Regions from separate parts of the Streptomyces sp. NPDC018947 genome, predicted to be linked through region 3. Evidence: riboswitches for the same ligand, from Rfam matches in the RefSeq annotation. Region 3 holds a riboswitch; each other region holds the start of a gene.

Region 1 (4,267 bases), on a different contig from region 3:
GCGCGGGGCGGCCGCGGCTGCCGGGCCCCATGCTGCTGATGCTCGACCGGATCACCGGCCACTGGCCGGACGGGGGCGGTGCGGGGCTCGGACGGCTGCGGGCGGAGAAGGACGTGGACCCGGGGGAGTGGTTCTTCCGCGCCCACTTCTTCCAGGACCCGGTGCAGCCGGGGTCGTTGGGCGTGGAGGCCATGTGCCAGCTCCTCCAGTACCACCTCCTCGCACACGGCGCCGCGGACGGCGTCCCGCACCCGCGGTTCGAGCCCGTGCTGCCGGGCCGTGAGACGACCTGGACCTATCGTGGCCAGGTCACCCCGGCCAACAGGCTGATCAGGGTGGACATGGACATCACGGAGAGAGGGACGGACGCGCGGGGCCCCTACGCGATCGCGGACGCGGTGCTGTGGGCCGACGACACCTGCATCTACCGGGTGCGCGGCCTGGGCACGCGGGTGGTGTCCGACGCGCCGCCCCGACCGGTCCGGTGACGGGCCGGCGGGCCTCCCGGCCCACATCGCGGACCACCGCGTGGACGCCCCCTTGACGCGTCCGGGACGCCGGTCGACACTTCCCTGGTAATCCTAGTGAACGGGTAGGGAATCATGGGGCGCCTCCAGCCGGTCACCCGCGACGCGAGCGGTACGCCGGCGGCCTGCCCCCTGCTCACCTCCCGCCGTCACATCGACCTCCTCCGCGTCTGCAGCGCCATCAGCTCGCCGCGCTGAGCCGTCCGGCACCGGGCGTGCGGTCCCGCACGGGTGCCGCCCGCCCCCGGTGTCCGCTCATGGCAGCCCGCCGCCTCCGCCGCGCGTGCCCCCGCGCGCGCCCGCACCCGGGGAGAACCATGTCCGTCACACCGCTCGCCCCCGCCCCCGCCTTCCGGGGACGCGTCGGCCGCGATCCGCGCAGCGGCCACTACGCCGTGCCGCGCCGCTACCGCCTCCACCTCTCACCCGGCCACGGCGACAGTCTCCGCGTCGCGGTCGTGCACGGTCTCCTGGGGCTCGACGAGGTGTGTCCGGTGAGCCTCCTCGACCCCGAACCCGACTGTCCCGACGGCGGCCACTCGGTGCTGCGCCCGCTGTACGAGGCGAGCGCGCACCACTACCGGGGGCCGGCCGTCGCGCCGGTGCTCAGCGACGGCTGGTCGGGCCGCATCGTCAGCACGCACGCGCCCGACATCATGCGTGACCTCGCCCGGCACTTCGCCTCGGCCGGCCCGGAGCTGTACCCCCGCGGCGCGGAGGCCGCGATCGAGGCCGTCGAACAGCTCTGCGCGCGGGCGGCCGACCCGGCCGCGCGGGACCAGTTGGAGCAGCGGCTGACCGCCCGCCGCCATGTGCTGGGGGACCGGCTCACCGCGGCCGACGTGGAGGTCTGGGTGGCCCTCACCCGGCTCGGCACCTCCGCGTACCGCACGGGCGACCACCCCGCCCTGTGGGCCCACGTGCGGCGCCTGGGCACGCACCCGGCCTTCGCCCGCCATCTCGAAGGCCGTCCCACCTGACGGGACGGCGTTGACACGCGAACGGTCAACTGCCTTACTTGCGGACCAAGTACGGTCATGGGCGTCGGCGACAAGCGCCGGCCGCTGACCGGCGACCCCCGCTCCGCGGTGGGGTGCCCCGGGTGACGACCGGACCGGACGACACTTCGGCGAGCGCGAGGCCCACGGGCCGGAACGGTGACGGTGACGGACATGGACGCAGCTCCCAGGACGGCGGACCACCGCCCCCGGGGTCACCTGCGCCCGTACCCGAGCCCGCTCGTCGCCGACCGGAGCGTCGATCTGCTCCGCGTCAGCAGCGCACTGTGTACCGGCCGCGGCCGCGACCGCCGCCGAGGCTGACCTCCTTCCCGAGCGTCGACGCCCGCGACGGTCGCACGGCCACGACGAACACCGCCCGAGCGGTGTGCCGTTGTCCTTCCCGCCCCGGTCCCGTGCCTCCCCGTGCGCCTCCTCGCGCGGCGGAGCGGTTCCCGCCGCTCCGCGACGCTCCAGCGGCTCACCGCACGACCCCGGGGTGTCCGAATCCCCCGGAGTCCTCCCATGAGCGAACCCCCGGGTGCCGCCGTGTCCCCCGCCGAGGCACCGCCCACCCCCGCCGCACCCCGGCCGCCCGCCGTCCAGCGGGTGCCGCCCCCGCGCCGGCCCGGACGCCGGATCGCCACCGCGGCCGTCCTGGTCGTCGTCGCCGAGGTCGTCCACGGCCTGGCCACCGGCACCGTCCACCAGTGGGACCGCTTCCGCCACCGGTTCCCGCGCCCCACGGTCCTCGACGGCCTCCTCGTCACCCTCGAAGTGGCCGCGCTCAGCGCCGTGTCCGGTCTGCCGGGCGGTGTGCTGCCCGCCCCCGCCCGGCTCTCCGGCAGCCGAACCGGACCCGGTGGCGGTACGGCTCAAACCCGCCGACGTCCCCGAGACGCCGTGACGGAGCGGGAGCGGTCCCCGGCACACTCCGCCCGGCCGCAGCTGGCGGCACCGTCCGCGCACCGCCGCCGGCGGGCCGGCGCCCGCTGCCGCCCCTGATCACCGCCCCGCCACCGCGAGGCCCGCGTACCCGTACGGACGACCAGGAAGGCACACCCGTGTCCACCACTCCCACCCCCCTGCACCTCGCCGTGGCCCTGGAGGGCACCGGCTGGCACCCCGCATCGTGGCGCGACCCCGCCGCCCGCCCCACGGAGCTGTTCACCGCCGCCTACTGGGCCGGCCTCGTGGCCGAGGCGGAACGCGGCCTGCTCGACTTCGTGACCATCGAGGACGGTCTCGCCCCGCAGTCCTCCCGCCTCCTCGGCCCGGACGAGCGCACGGACCAGGTGCGCGGCCGGCTCGACGCCGTACTGATCGCGTCCCGGATCGCGCCCCTGACCCGGCACATCGGACTGGTGCCGACGGTGACCGCCACCCACACCGAGCCGTTCCACGTCTCCAAGGCGATCGCCACGCTCGACCACGTCAGCACCGGCCGCGCCGGTGTGCGCGTGAAGATCTCCGCCCGCCCCGACGAGGCCGCCCACTTCGGCCGCCGCACCCTCCCGCGCATCGAGAGCTACGAGAGCCCGGCCGCCCGCGAGCTGGTGGCCGGCCTGTTCGACGAGGCCGCCGACCACGTCGAGGTGATCCGCCGGCTCTGGGACAGCTGGGAGGACGACGCCGAGATCCGGGACGTGGCCACCGGCCGCTTCGTCGACCGGGACAAGCTGCACTACATCGACTTCCGGGGCCCGCACTTCAGTGTCAAGGGCCCCTCCATCACGCCCCGGCCCCCGCAGGGCCAGCCCCTCGTCACCGCCCTCGCCCACTGGAGCGTGCCGTACCGGCTCCTCGCCCGGCAGGCCGACGTCGGCTACGTCACCCCGCGGGACACCGCCGAGGCACACGCGATCGTCGCGGAGATCCGCGCCGAACAGGAGGCGGCCGGGCGCGCCGCCGAGCCGCTGCACGTCTTCGCCGACCTGGTCGTCCTCCTGGACGACGACCCCGCCGAGGCCGACGCCCGCAAGAACCGCCTGGACGAGAGCGCGGGAGAGCCGTACACGAGCGACGCCCGCGTCTTCACCGGCACCCCGGCCCGACTCGCCGACCTGCTGGAGGAGTTCGCCACCGCCGGGCTGACCGGCTTCCGGCTGCGACCCGCCGTACTCGGGCACGACCTGCCGGCGATCACCCGCGGCCTGGTCCCCGAGCTGCGCCGCCGCGGGCTCTTCCGCGACGCCTACGAGGCGGACACCCTGCGCGGGCTCCTCGGCCTCGCCCGCCCCGCCAACCGCTACGCCACCGCCACCGCCTGAGCCGGAGGACCCCCGCCATGACCAAGCCGCTGAAGCAGATCCACCTGGCCGCGCACTTCCCCGGCGTCAACAACACCACCGTGTGGAGCGACCCGCGGGCCGGCAGCCACATCGAGTTCAGCTCCTTCACGCACTTCGCCCGGACCGCCGAACGCGCCAAGTTCGACTTCCTGTTCCTCGCCGAGGGCCTGCGCCTGCGCGAACAGGGCGGGCGCATCCACGATCTGGACGTCGTCGGCCGCCCGGACACCTTCACCGTCCTCGCCGCGCTCGCCGCCGTCACCGACCGCCTCGGACTGGCCGGCACCATCAACTCCACCTTCAACGAGCCCTACGAGGTCGCCCGCCAGTTCGCCAGCCTCGACCACCTCTCCGGCGGACGCTCCGCGTGGAACGTCGTCACCTCCTGGGACGCCTTCACCGGGGAGAACTTCCGCCGCGGCGGCTTCCTGCCGGAGCGGGAACGCTACTC
Region 2 (4,267 bases), on a different contig from region 3:
GCATCCCGCGCAGCACCTGCTCGGCGATGTCGTCCGGCAGCATCCGGAAGTAGTCGACCGGCGCCCACGGCGTGTGCGAGAAGTGCCCGATCCTGAGGTCGGGCCGCAGCTCGCGCAGCATCCCCGGCACCAGCGTCAGGTGGTAGTCCTGCACGATCGCGACCGCGCCCTCGGCGGCCTCCTCCGCCAGCGCCTCGGCGAAGGCCCGGTTGTACGCCTCGTAGGACGCCCACTGCCGCCGGAACTCCGCGTCGAAGACGGGTTCGAGGGGCGTCTGGTACAGCATGTGGTGCACGAACCACAGCACCGAGTTGGCGATCCCGTTGTACGCGTCCGTGTGCACGTCGGCCGGGACGTCCAGCATCCTGACGCCGTCCTCGCCGACCCCGCGCCGCACCGCCTCGCGGTCGCCGTCGCTGAGCGCGGAGCAGACCCACAGCGCCCCCGCGTCCGGCCCGATGGCCGACAGCCCGGAGACCAGCCCGCCGCCGCCCCGTTTGGCGTGCAGCGAACCGTCCTCGCGCACCTGGTAGGAGACGGGCCCCCGGTTGGAGGCGACCAGTACCTGAGCAGCACCGAAGGTTGAAGCCATACGCCTCAACCTAGCCCGGCCCCGAAAAGCTCAAACGTGCCCCGGCGCCGGCGTGGGTCAGGCCACCCTCCGCGCCGCGTACTCCGCGATCTGCGCCATGGGCGGCCGCTCCTCGGTGTCCACCGAGTAGGTGCGCGGCTCGAAACCGGCCGCGCCCCGCTCGAACTGGGTCAGGGACGGGCGCACCAGATGGCCGCGGGCGAGCCGGAGCTGGGCGGTGCGGTAGATCGCGGCGGACATCCGGCCGAGCGCCCGGCCGTCCTGGTGCCGGTGCCTGCGGACGCCGACGTCGACCTGGGCGAGGGCGTCCAGGCCGACCATGTGCAGGGCGTCGACCAGCATGCCCAGCTCCACCCCGTATCCGACGGGGAAGGGAAGCCGTTCGAGCAGCGAGCGGCGGGCCGCGTACTCGCCGCCGAGCGGCTGGACGAAGCCGGCCAGCAGCGGCCAGTGCATGTTGAGCAGCGGGCGCGCCATCAGCTCCGTGACCCGGCCGCCCCCGCCGGCGGCCGTGCCGAGCGGGCGGTCGTACATGGCCTTCACGAGGTGCACCTCGGGATCGGTGAGCAGCGGGCCCACGATGCCGGAGACGAAGTCCGCGCAGAAGTCGCGCAGATCGGCGTCGACGAAGCAGACGATGTCGCCGCTCGTGACCAGCAGCGAGCGCCACAGCACCTCGCCCTTGCCGGGCACCGCGGGCAGGCGGGGCAGGATCTCGTCGCGGTGGACGACCCGCGCCCCGGCCGCGGCGGCCACCGCCGACGTGCGGTCGGTCGATCCGGAGTCCACGACCACGATCTCGTCCACGAGGGGGACCTCGCGCACCAGCTCGCGGCGGATCACCGCGACGATGTCGCCGACGGTCGCCTCCTCGTTGAGCGCGGGCAGCACCACACTGACCGTCTGGCCGGTGGCGCGCTTGGCGGCCATGATCCGGGCGAGCGGCCGGTCCGCGACGGACCAGGACCGCGCGCCCAGCCAGCGCTCGACTTCTTCCAGCACGGTCGGTGGGCTCCTTCGTGATCCATCTCGCTGTACGGACGACTATCTCAACTGTCGTGGGCGTCGGTTACAGTCTTGAACAACGCGGAGGACCCGCACATGCCGGGGTCGACGCGTGAACCAGTGCAGAACAACCACATACCGCTCATCCAGAGGGGCAGAGGGACACGGCCCGATGAAGCCCCGGCAACCCTCCAGTCGGTTCTCGCAGATCACGGACGATCGCAGCGCGAGGCTCCCGGCTAGGGAAGGTGCCAAATCCGTCTCACGGCGAGATGCGTCGTGAGGAAGATGAGGAGAAAGGGCCTCGCCTCACATGGCTGTGCAGACTGTCGCAAGCACCACCGACACCCCCGCTGACTCCGCCTCCCCCGTCGATCTGGGCCCCGCCACGGCGCTCTCCTGCCGGGAATGCGGCCACCGCGTCCCCCTCGGTCCGGTCTTCGCCTGCGAGGAGTGTTTCGGCCCGCTGGAGATCGCCTACGACTTCTCGGCCTACGACACCGAGGAACTGCGCAAGCGCATCGAAGCGGGCCCCGCGAACATCTGGCGCTACGCCCCCCTGCTGCCCGTCCCCGCCGACGTGGCGACCAAGCCGAACATCAACCCGGGCTGGACCAAGCTGGTCAAGGCCGACAACCTCGCCCGGGAACTCGGCGTCACCGGCGGGCTGTTCGTCAAGGACGACTCCGGCAACCCGACGCACTCCTTCAAGGACCGCGTCGTCGCCCAGGCCCTGGAGGCCGCCCGCGCCTTCGGCTTCACCACCCTGTCCTGCTCCTCCACCGGCAACCTGGCCGGTGCCGTCGGCGCCGCCGCCGCCCGGGCCGGCTTCCGCTCCTGCGTGTTCATCCCGCACGACCTGGAGCAGGGCAAGGTCGTCATGGCCGCCGTCTACGGCGGTGACCTGGTCGGCATCGAGGGCAACTACGACGACGTGAACCGCTTCTGCTCCGAGCTGATCGGCGACCCGGCCGGCGAGGGCTGGGGCTTCGTCAACGTCAACCTGCGGCCGTACTACGCCGAGGGCTCCAAGACCCTCGCGTACGAGATCTGCGAGCAGCTCGGCTGGGAGCTGCCCGACCAGATCGTCGTGCCGATCGCCTCCGGCTCCCAGCTCACGAAGATCGACAAGGGTCTGCAGGAGCTGATCGGGCTCGGGCTGGTCGAGGACAAGCCGTACAAGATCTTCGGCGCCCAGGCCGAGGGCTGCTCGCCGGTGTCCACCGCCTTCAAGGCCGGGCACGAGGTGGTGCGCCCGCAGAAGCCGAACACCATCGCCAAGTCGCTGGCGATCGGCAACCCGGCCGACGGGCCGTACGTCCTGGACATCGCCCGCCGCACCGGCGGCGCGGTGGAGGACGTCGACGACGCGCGGGTCGTCGAGGCGATCAAGCTGCTCGCCCGCACGGAGGGCATCTTCGCCGAGACCGCCGGCGGTGTGACGGTGGGCGTCACCAAGAAGCTGATCGAGAACGGCGTCCTGGACCCGTCGCTGACCACGGTCGTCCTCAACACGGGTGACGGCCTCAAGACGCTGGACGCGGTGGCGGGCACCGGGCTGACCGCGACCATCCGTCCCAGCCTGGACTCGTTCCGCGAGGCGGGGCTCGTCTAGCGGCCGTCCCGCCGTACCCGTCCGCGGGCCGTCGCCGGCCGGCCGTGCCCGCGACGACAGCCGCATGTCCCACACTGCCCCGCGCCCCCGGGGTCGTCACCAGACCGGAGGTTTCCACGTGAGCGTGACCGTTCGCATTCCCACCATCCTGCGTACCTACACCGGCGGACAGGCGGAGGTCGCCGCCGACGGCGCCACCCTCGCCGAGGTCATCTCCGACCTGGAGAAGAACCACACCGGCATCGCCGCCCGCGTCCTGGACGACCAGGGCAAGCTGCGCCGCTTCGTCAACGTCTACGTCAACGACGACGACGTCCGCTTCGAGCAGGGCCTGGAGACGGCGACGCCGGACGGCGCCGGCGTGTCCATCATCCCGGCCGTCGCCGGCGGCTGACGGTCCCGTCCGTTACCTTTGGTAATCGGCGTGACGCAGAGTTCATCGAATTGCCCCCTCCGTGAGAGAAGCGGAGGGGGCAATTCCATGTGATTGAGCGCGGTAGAGTTGGGGAACGCGGCCCTGATCTCCAGATCGGCGCCCATGAATTTCTGCCGTCCGCCCGACAAGAAGTAGCCAAAGTGTGGGCGTATTTCGCGGCTTTTGTTCGCTTTGTGCGGCCCGACTTGCCCTGAATTAAGGCGAATTTCGGCCACATTCCGGACCGGGTGCGTCCAGATTTCTCGTCCGATTGACCTGTTGCAGACGGCAGTTGGACAGATACATTCAGCCGCGGTCGACGCGTTCCGGCGCACGCCCCCACCCATCGGGGGGCGAGGTCTGACCCGGATCCGCGAAGTGTGGATCTGTGCAAGGGCCAGTAATAGGGGAGTTAGGCATGGCTCAGGGCACCGTCAAGTGGTTCAACGCGGAGAAGGGGTACGGCTTCATCGCGGTCGACGGTGGTGCGGATGTTTTCGTCCACTACAGCGCGATTCAGATGGACGGCTACCGCACCCTCGAAGAAGGCCAGCGGGTCGAGTTCGAGATCTCGCAGGGTCAGAAGGGCCCGCAGGCCGACATGGTCCGCCTCAGCGCCTGAGAACGTGCGGCCGCGCAA
Region 3 (4,267 bases):
GTGGTCGCGGCCATCGCCGGCCTGGTGACGGTCAACCCGATCTGGAGCATCGGCCCCTACCGGCCCGACCAGGTGTCGACCGGTGCGCAGCCCGACTGGTACATGGGCTTCGCCGAGGGTCTGGTCCGCGCCATGCCGGGCTGGGAGATCAACTTCTGGGGTCACACGCTGGTCCTCGGCGTGTTCGTCCCGCTGGTGATCTTCGGTGTCTTCCTCGCGGCCATCGCCGTGTACCCGTTCATCGAGTCCTGGGTGACCGGTGACAAGCGCGAGCACCACATCCTGGACCGGCCGCGCAACGCCCCGACCCGCACGGGCCTCGGCGTCGCGTGGGTCACCGCGTACATCATCATGCTGATCGGTGGTGGCAACGACATCGTCGCCACGCACTTCCACCTCTCGATCAACGCGGTCACCTGGTTCGTGCGCATCGGGTTCTTCGTCGGCCCGGTCATCGCCTTCGTGGTCACCAAGCGGATCTGCCTCGGCCTCCAGCGTCGCGACAAGGACAAGGTGCTGCACGGACGCGAGTCCGGCATCATCAAGCGCCTGCCGCACGGTGAGTTCATCGAGGTCCACGAGCCGCTCAGCCAGGGTGCGCTGCACACGCTCACGTCGCACGAGCAGTACAAGCCGGCCGAGATCGGCCCGACGGTCGACGAGAACGGCGTCGAGCGCAAGCCGAAGGCCGCGGAGAAGCTCCGCGCCAAGCTCAGCAAGGCGTACTACGGCGAGGGAGCGCAGATCCCGAAGCCGACCGTCGAGGAATACAAGGAGATCACGAGCGGCCACGGCCACCACTGACCTCCAGCAGTCGCCACACCACGGTCGAAGGGCCCCGTCCGGTCTGCGGACGGGGCCCTTCGCCGTGTCCTGGGGCTGGATAGGGTGGGAGCACACTCCCTTTCCACGACGCACACGATTCTGGAGCGGCTCATGAGCGCTGTGACCCCCGCTGGAGGCGACACCGCGGCGGGCCGCTCCTGGCCCGCCCTGCTGAACCGGCTGCTGGACGGCCGCGACCTGTCCGCCGGCGACACCGCCTGGGCGATGGACCTGATCATGCGCGGCGAGGCGACCGACGTGCAGATCGCGGGCTTCGCCACGGCGCTGCGGGCCAAGGGCGAGACCGTCGAGGAGATCTCCGGCTGCGTCCGCTCGATGTACGAGCACGCGCACGTGATCGACGTGCCCGGCGAGACCGTCGACATCGTCGGCACCGGCGGCGACGGCGCCAGGACCGTCAACATCTCCACCATGTCGGCCGTCGTCATCGCCGGCACCGGCGCGAAGGTCGTCAAGCACGGCAGCCGCGCCGCCTCCTCGGCGTCCGGGGCGTCCGACGTGCTGGAGAAGCTCGGGGTCAATCTGGAGCTGACGCCGAAGCGGGTGGCACAGGTCGCCGAGGAGGCCGGGATCACCTTCTGCTTCGCCGTGAAGTTCCACCCGGCGCTGCGCCACGTGGCGACCGCCCGCGGCCAGCTCGGGGTGCGGACCGTCTTCAACTTCCTCGGCCCGCTGACCAACCCGGCCAAGGTGAACGCCCAGGCGGTCGGCGTCGCCGATCCCCGGATGGCGCCGATCATCGCCGGGGTGTTCGCCGAGCGCGGCAACTCCTCCCTGGTCTTCCGCGGCGACGACGGCCTCGACGAGCTGACCACCACCTCCACCTCACGGGTGTGGGTGGTCCGGGACGGCACGGTGACCGAGGAGGCCTTCGACCCGCGCGACGTCGGCCTCGAACTGGTCCCGGTCGAGGCGCTGCGCGGTGCCGACGCCTCCTACAACGCCGATGTCGCCCGCCGGCTGCTGGCCGGTGAGACGGGGCCGGTGCGGGACGCCGTGCTGCTGAACTCGGCCGCGGCCCTGGTGGCCCTGGAAGGCGGCGGCGGGACGCTGGCCGAGCGGATCCGGGCGGGCATGGAGCGGGCCGCCGAGTCCATCGACTCGGGCGCCGCCCGGCGGACCCTGGAGCGCTGGGTGGCCGCCAGCAACGCGTAGCACCGCCCCGTCGGTGACGTCCGTCCCGCGATCCGGACTCGGGTTGCGGGGCGGCGATCACTTCACGTACGTTCCTTCCCAGGTCATGAGTGACAGTCATTCGGCCCCGGCCGACTGTCCGGCAACCCTCCGTCCGTGGCGGGGTGCCCCGGGTGAAGACCAGGCCGTGGACAGCAGGGTTCACGGCAAGCGCGGACCCCTCGCGAAACCAGGGGTCCTGGGTCGTCCGAGGGAGTCTCCCGTGAATCAGCGAATGCGATAGGGCCGCAGAGCCCCGCCTCCGCATCCCCTTCTTCCCCACCGGTCCCACGCTCGAGCCCTGGTCGCTCGCGTGGCGATGACACGTGCCTTCACGGGAGTACTTCCATGTCCGTCTCCGCCGTTTCCGCCGACCGCTCCGTCCACGCCCCGCTGCCCGTCCTCGGCCGGGACGTCACCGTCCCGCTGGTCACCGGCGGCGAGGTCAGCTACGCCGCGCTCGACTACGCCGCCAGCGCGCCCGCGCTCCAGCGGGTCTGGGACGACGTGGCGGCCTACGCCCCGTACTACGGCAGCGTGCACCGCGGTGCCGGGTACCTCTCGCAGCTCTCCACCGACCTGTTCGAGAACGCCCGCAGGACCGTCGCCGAGTTCCTCGACTGCCGCGACAGCGACCAGGTGGTGTTCACCCGCTCCACCACCGACTCGCTGAACCTGCTCGCCGCCGCGCTCCCGGCCGGCTGCCGTGTCTTCGTCTTCGAGACCGAGCACCACGCCTCGCTGCTGCCCTGGCGGGACGCGCAGGTCACCTACCTCGACGCCCCGCGCACCCCGGAGCAGGCCGTGGAGACCCTGGAGCGCGCGCTCGCCGCCCGCGAGCCGTACGGGCCGGCCCTGGTCTGCGTCACCGGCGCCTCCAACGTCACCGGTGAGCTGTGGCCGGTGCGCGAACTGGCCGCCGCCGCGCACGCCCACGGCGCCCGGATCGTGCTGGACGCCGCCCAGCTCGCCCCGCACCACCCGGTGAGCGTCCGCGACCTGGACGTCGACTGGGTCGCCTTCTCCGGGCACAAGCTGTACGCCCCCTTCGGCTCCGGCGTCCTCGCCGGGCGCGCCGACTGGCTGCGGGAGGCGGAGCCGTACCTCGCGGGCGGCGGCGCCAGCCGCAGGGTGAGCCGGCGCGCGGACGGGGGCGTGGACGTGGAGTGGCACGACAGCGCCGCCCGGCACGAGGCCGGTTCGCCCAACGTCATCGGCGCCTACGCCATCGCCTCGGCCTGCAAGGCGCTCACCGAGGCCGGCTTCGAGACGCTGGTGGCCCGCGAGGAGTACCTGATCGGCAAGGTCCGCGACGGGCTCGCCGCGGTGCCCGAGGTGCGGGTGCTGTCCCTCTTCGGCGACGACGCCCCCCGCGTCGGCGTCCTGTCCTTCGTGGTGGACGGCTGGAACAGCTCCCACTTCGCCGCCGCCCTCTCCGCCGAGTACGGCATCGGCGTGCGCGATGGCCTGTTCTGCGCCCACCCGCTGGTGCGCACCCTGCTCGGCAGCGACCCGCAGACCCAGGGCGAGTGCGGCGCGCCCGAGGCGGCACCCGGGGAGAAGTCCCTCAACGCCGTCCGGGTGAGCTTCGGCGCGGGCACCCCGGACGAGCACGTCGAGCGGTTCGTGAACGCCGTCAGGGAGTTGGTGAGCGAGGGCGCCCGGTGGAACTACCGCACCGAGGAAGGCCGTTGCGTGCCGGACACGTCCGGGGCGTGAGCCGAACGCCGGGCCCTAGTTGTCGAGGCCGATCGCGAAGGCGGCCTCCAGGTCGTGCTGGGAGTAGGTGCGGAACGCCACGTGCGTGTCCGTGCCCTCCACACCGGGGATCTTGCTGATCCGGCCGGGGATGACCTCGGCCAGGTCCTCGTGCTGGTTCACCCGCACCATCGCGATCAGGTCGTAGGTGCCGGTGACGGAGAAGACCTCGCTGACGTTCTCCAGCGCGGCGATCTGCTCCGCGATCTCTGGGATCCGGTCCACGCTGGTCTTGATGAGGACGATCGCGCTGATCACGGCTGGTTCTCTCCCTCGGGGGCCGTCGCTGGAACGCCCCCAACTCTAGTCCCACCGCCGAACCGCACCCAGGCGAAGGCGAAGCCCAGCCCGAAGCCCACCAGGTGCGCGAGGTACGCCACCCCCGGCCCGTCACCGGCCCGCCCCGCCGCCGTCCACTGGAGGGCCGCCCAGAACGGCAGCACCAGCCACGCCGGGAAGCGCAGCGGCAGGAAGAGGAGGAAGGGCAGCA

Evidence for each region. Region 3 has a riboswitch for S-adenosylmethionine ahead of ACH499_RS01785 (aminotransferase class V-fold PLP-dependent enzyme). Riboswitches for the same ligand answer to the same signal wherever they lie in the genome.
Region 1: linked by a shared signal. The riboswitch ahead of ACH499_RS09895 (amino acid ABC transporter permease) and the one ahead of ACH499_RS01785 (aminotransferase class V-fold PLP-dependent enzyme) in region 3 are both predicted to bind S-adenosylmethionine.
Region 2: linked by a shared signal. The riboswitch ahead of thrC (threonine synthase) and the one ahead of ACH499_RS01785 (aminotransferase class V-fold PLP-dependent enzyme) in region 3 are both predicted to bind S-adenosylmethionine.

The regions. Positions count from the first base shown of each region.
Region 1 covers NZ_JBIRZD010000003.1:412,575-416,841, forward strand. The annotation lists gene ACH499_RS09880 (beta-ketoacyl synthase N-terminal-like domain-containing protein) at 1-488, shown strand, start outside; gene ACH499_RS09885 (putative leader peptide) at 603-725, shown strand; gene ACH499_RS09890 (glutathione S-transferase C-terminal domain-containing protein) at 845-1,507, shown strand; SAM riboswitch class IV at 1,561-1,669, shown strand; partial or broken gene ACH499_RS09895 (amino acid ABC transporter permease) at 2,051-2,374, shown strand; gene ACH499_RS09900 (LLM class flavin-dependent oxidoreductase) at 2,590-3,795, shown strand; gene ACH499_RS09905 (NtaA/DmoA family FMN-dependent monooxygenase) at 3,813-4,267, shown strand, end outside.
Region 2 covers NZ_JBIRZD010000009.1:199,959-204,225, reverse strand. The annotation lists gene ACH499_RS19080 (trehalose-6-phosphate synthase) at 1-592, opposite strand, end outside; gene ACH499_RS19075 (glucosyl-3-phosphoglycerate synthase) at 650-1,594, opposite strand; SAM riboswitch class I at 1,737-1,892, shown strand; gene thrC (threonine synthase) at 1,911-3,212, shown strand; gene ACH499_RS19065 (MoaD/ThiS family protein) at 3,331-3,606, shown strand; gene ACH499_RS19060 (cold-shock protein) at 4,046-4,249, shown strand.
Region 3 covers NZ_JBIRZD010000001.1:390,275-394,541, reverse strand. The annotation lists gene ACH499_RS01795 (cytochrome bc complex cytochrome b subunit) at 1-804, shown strand, start outside; gene trpD (anthranilate phosphoribosyltransferase) at 937-2,001, shown strand; SAM riboswitch class IV at 2,083-2,199, shown strand; gene ACH499_RS01785 (aminotransferase class V-fold PLP-dependent enzyme) at 2,368-3,738, shown strand; gene ACH499_RS01780 (Lrp/AsnC family transcriptional regulator) at 3,754-4,035, opposite strand; gene ACH499_RS01775 (rhomboid family intramembrane serine protease) at 4,032-4,267, opposite strand, start outside.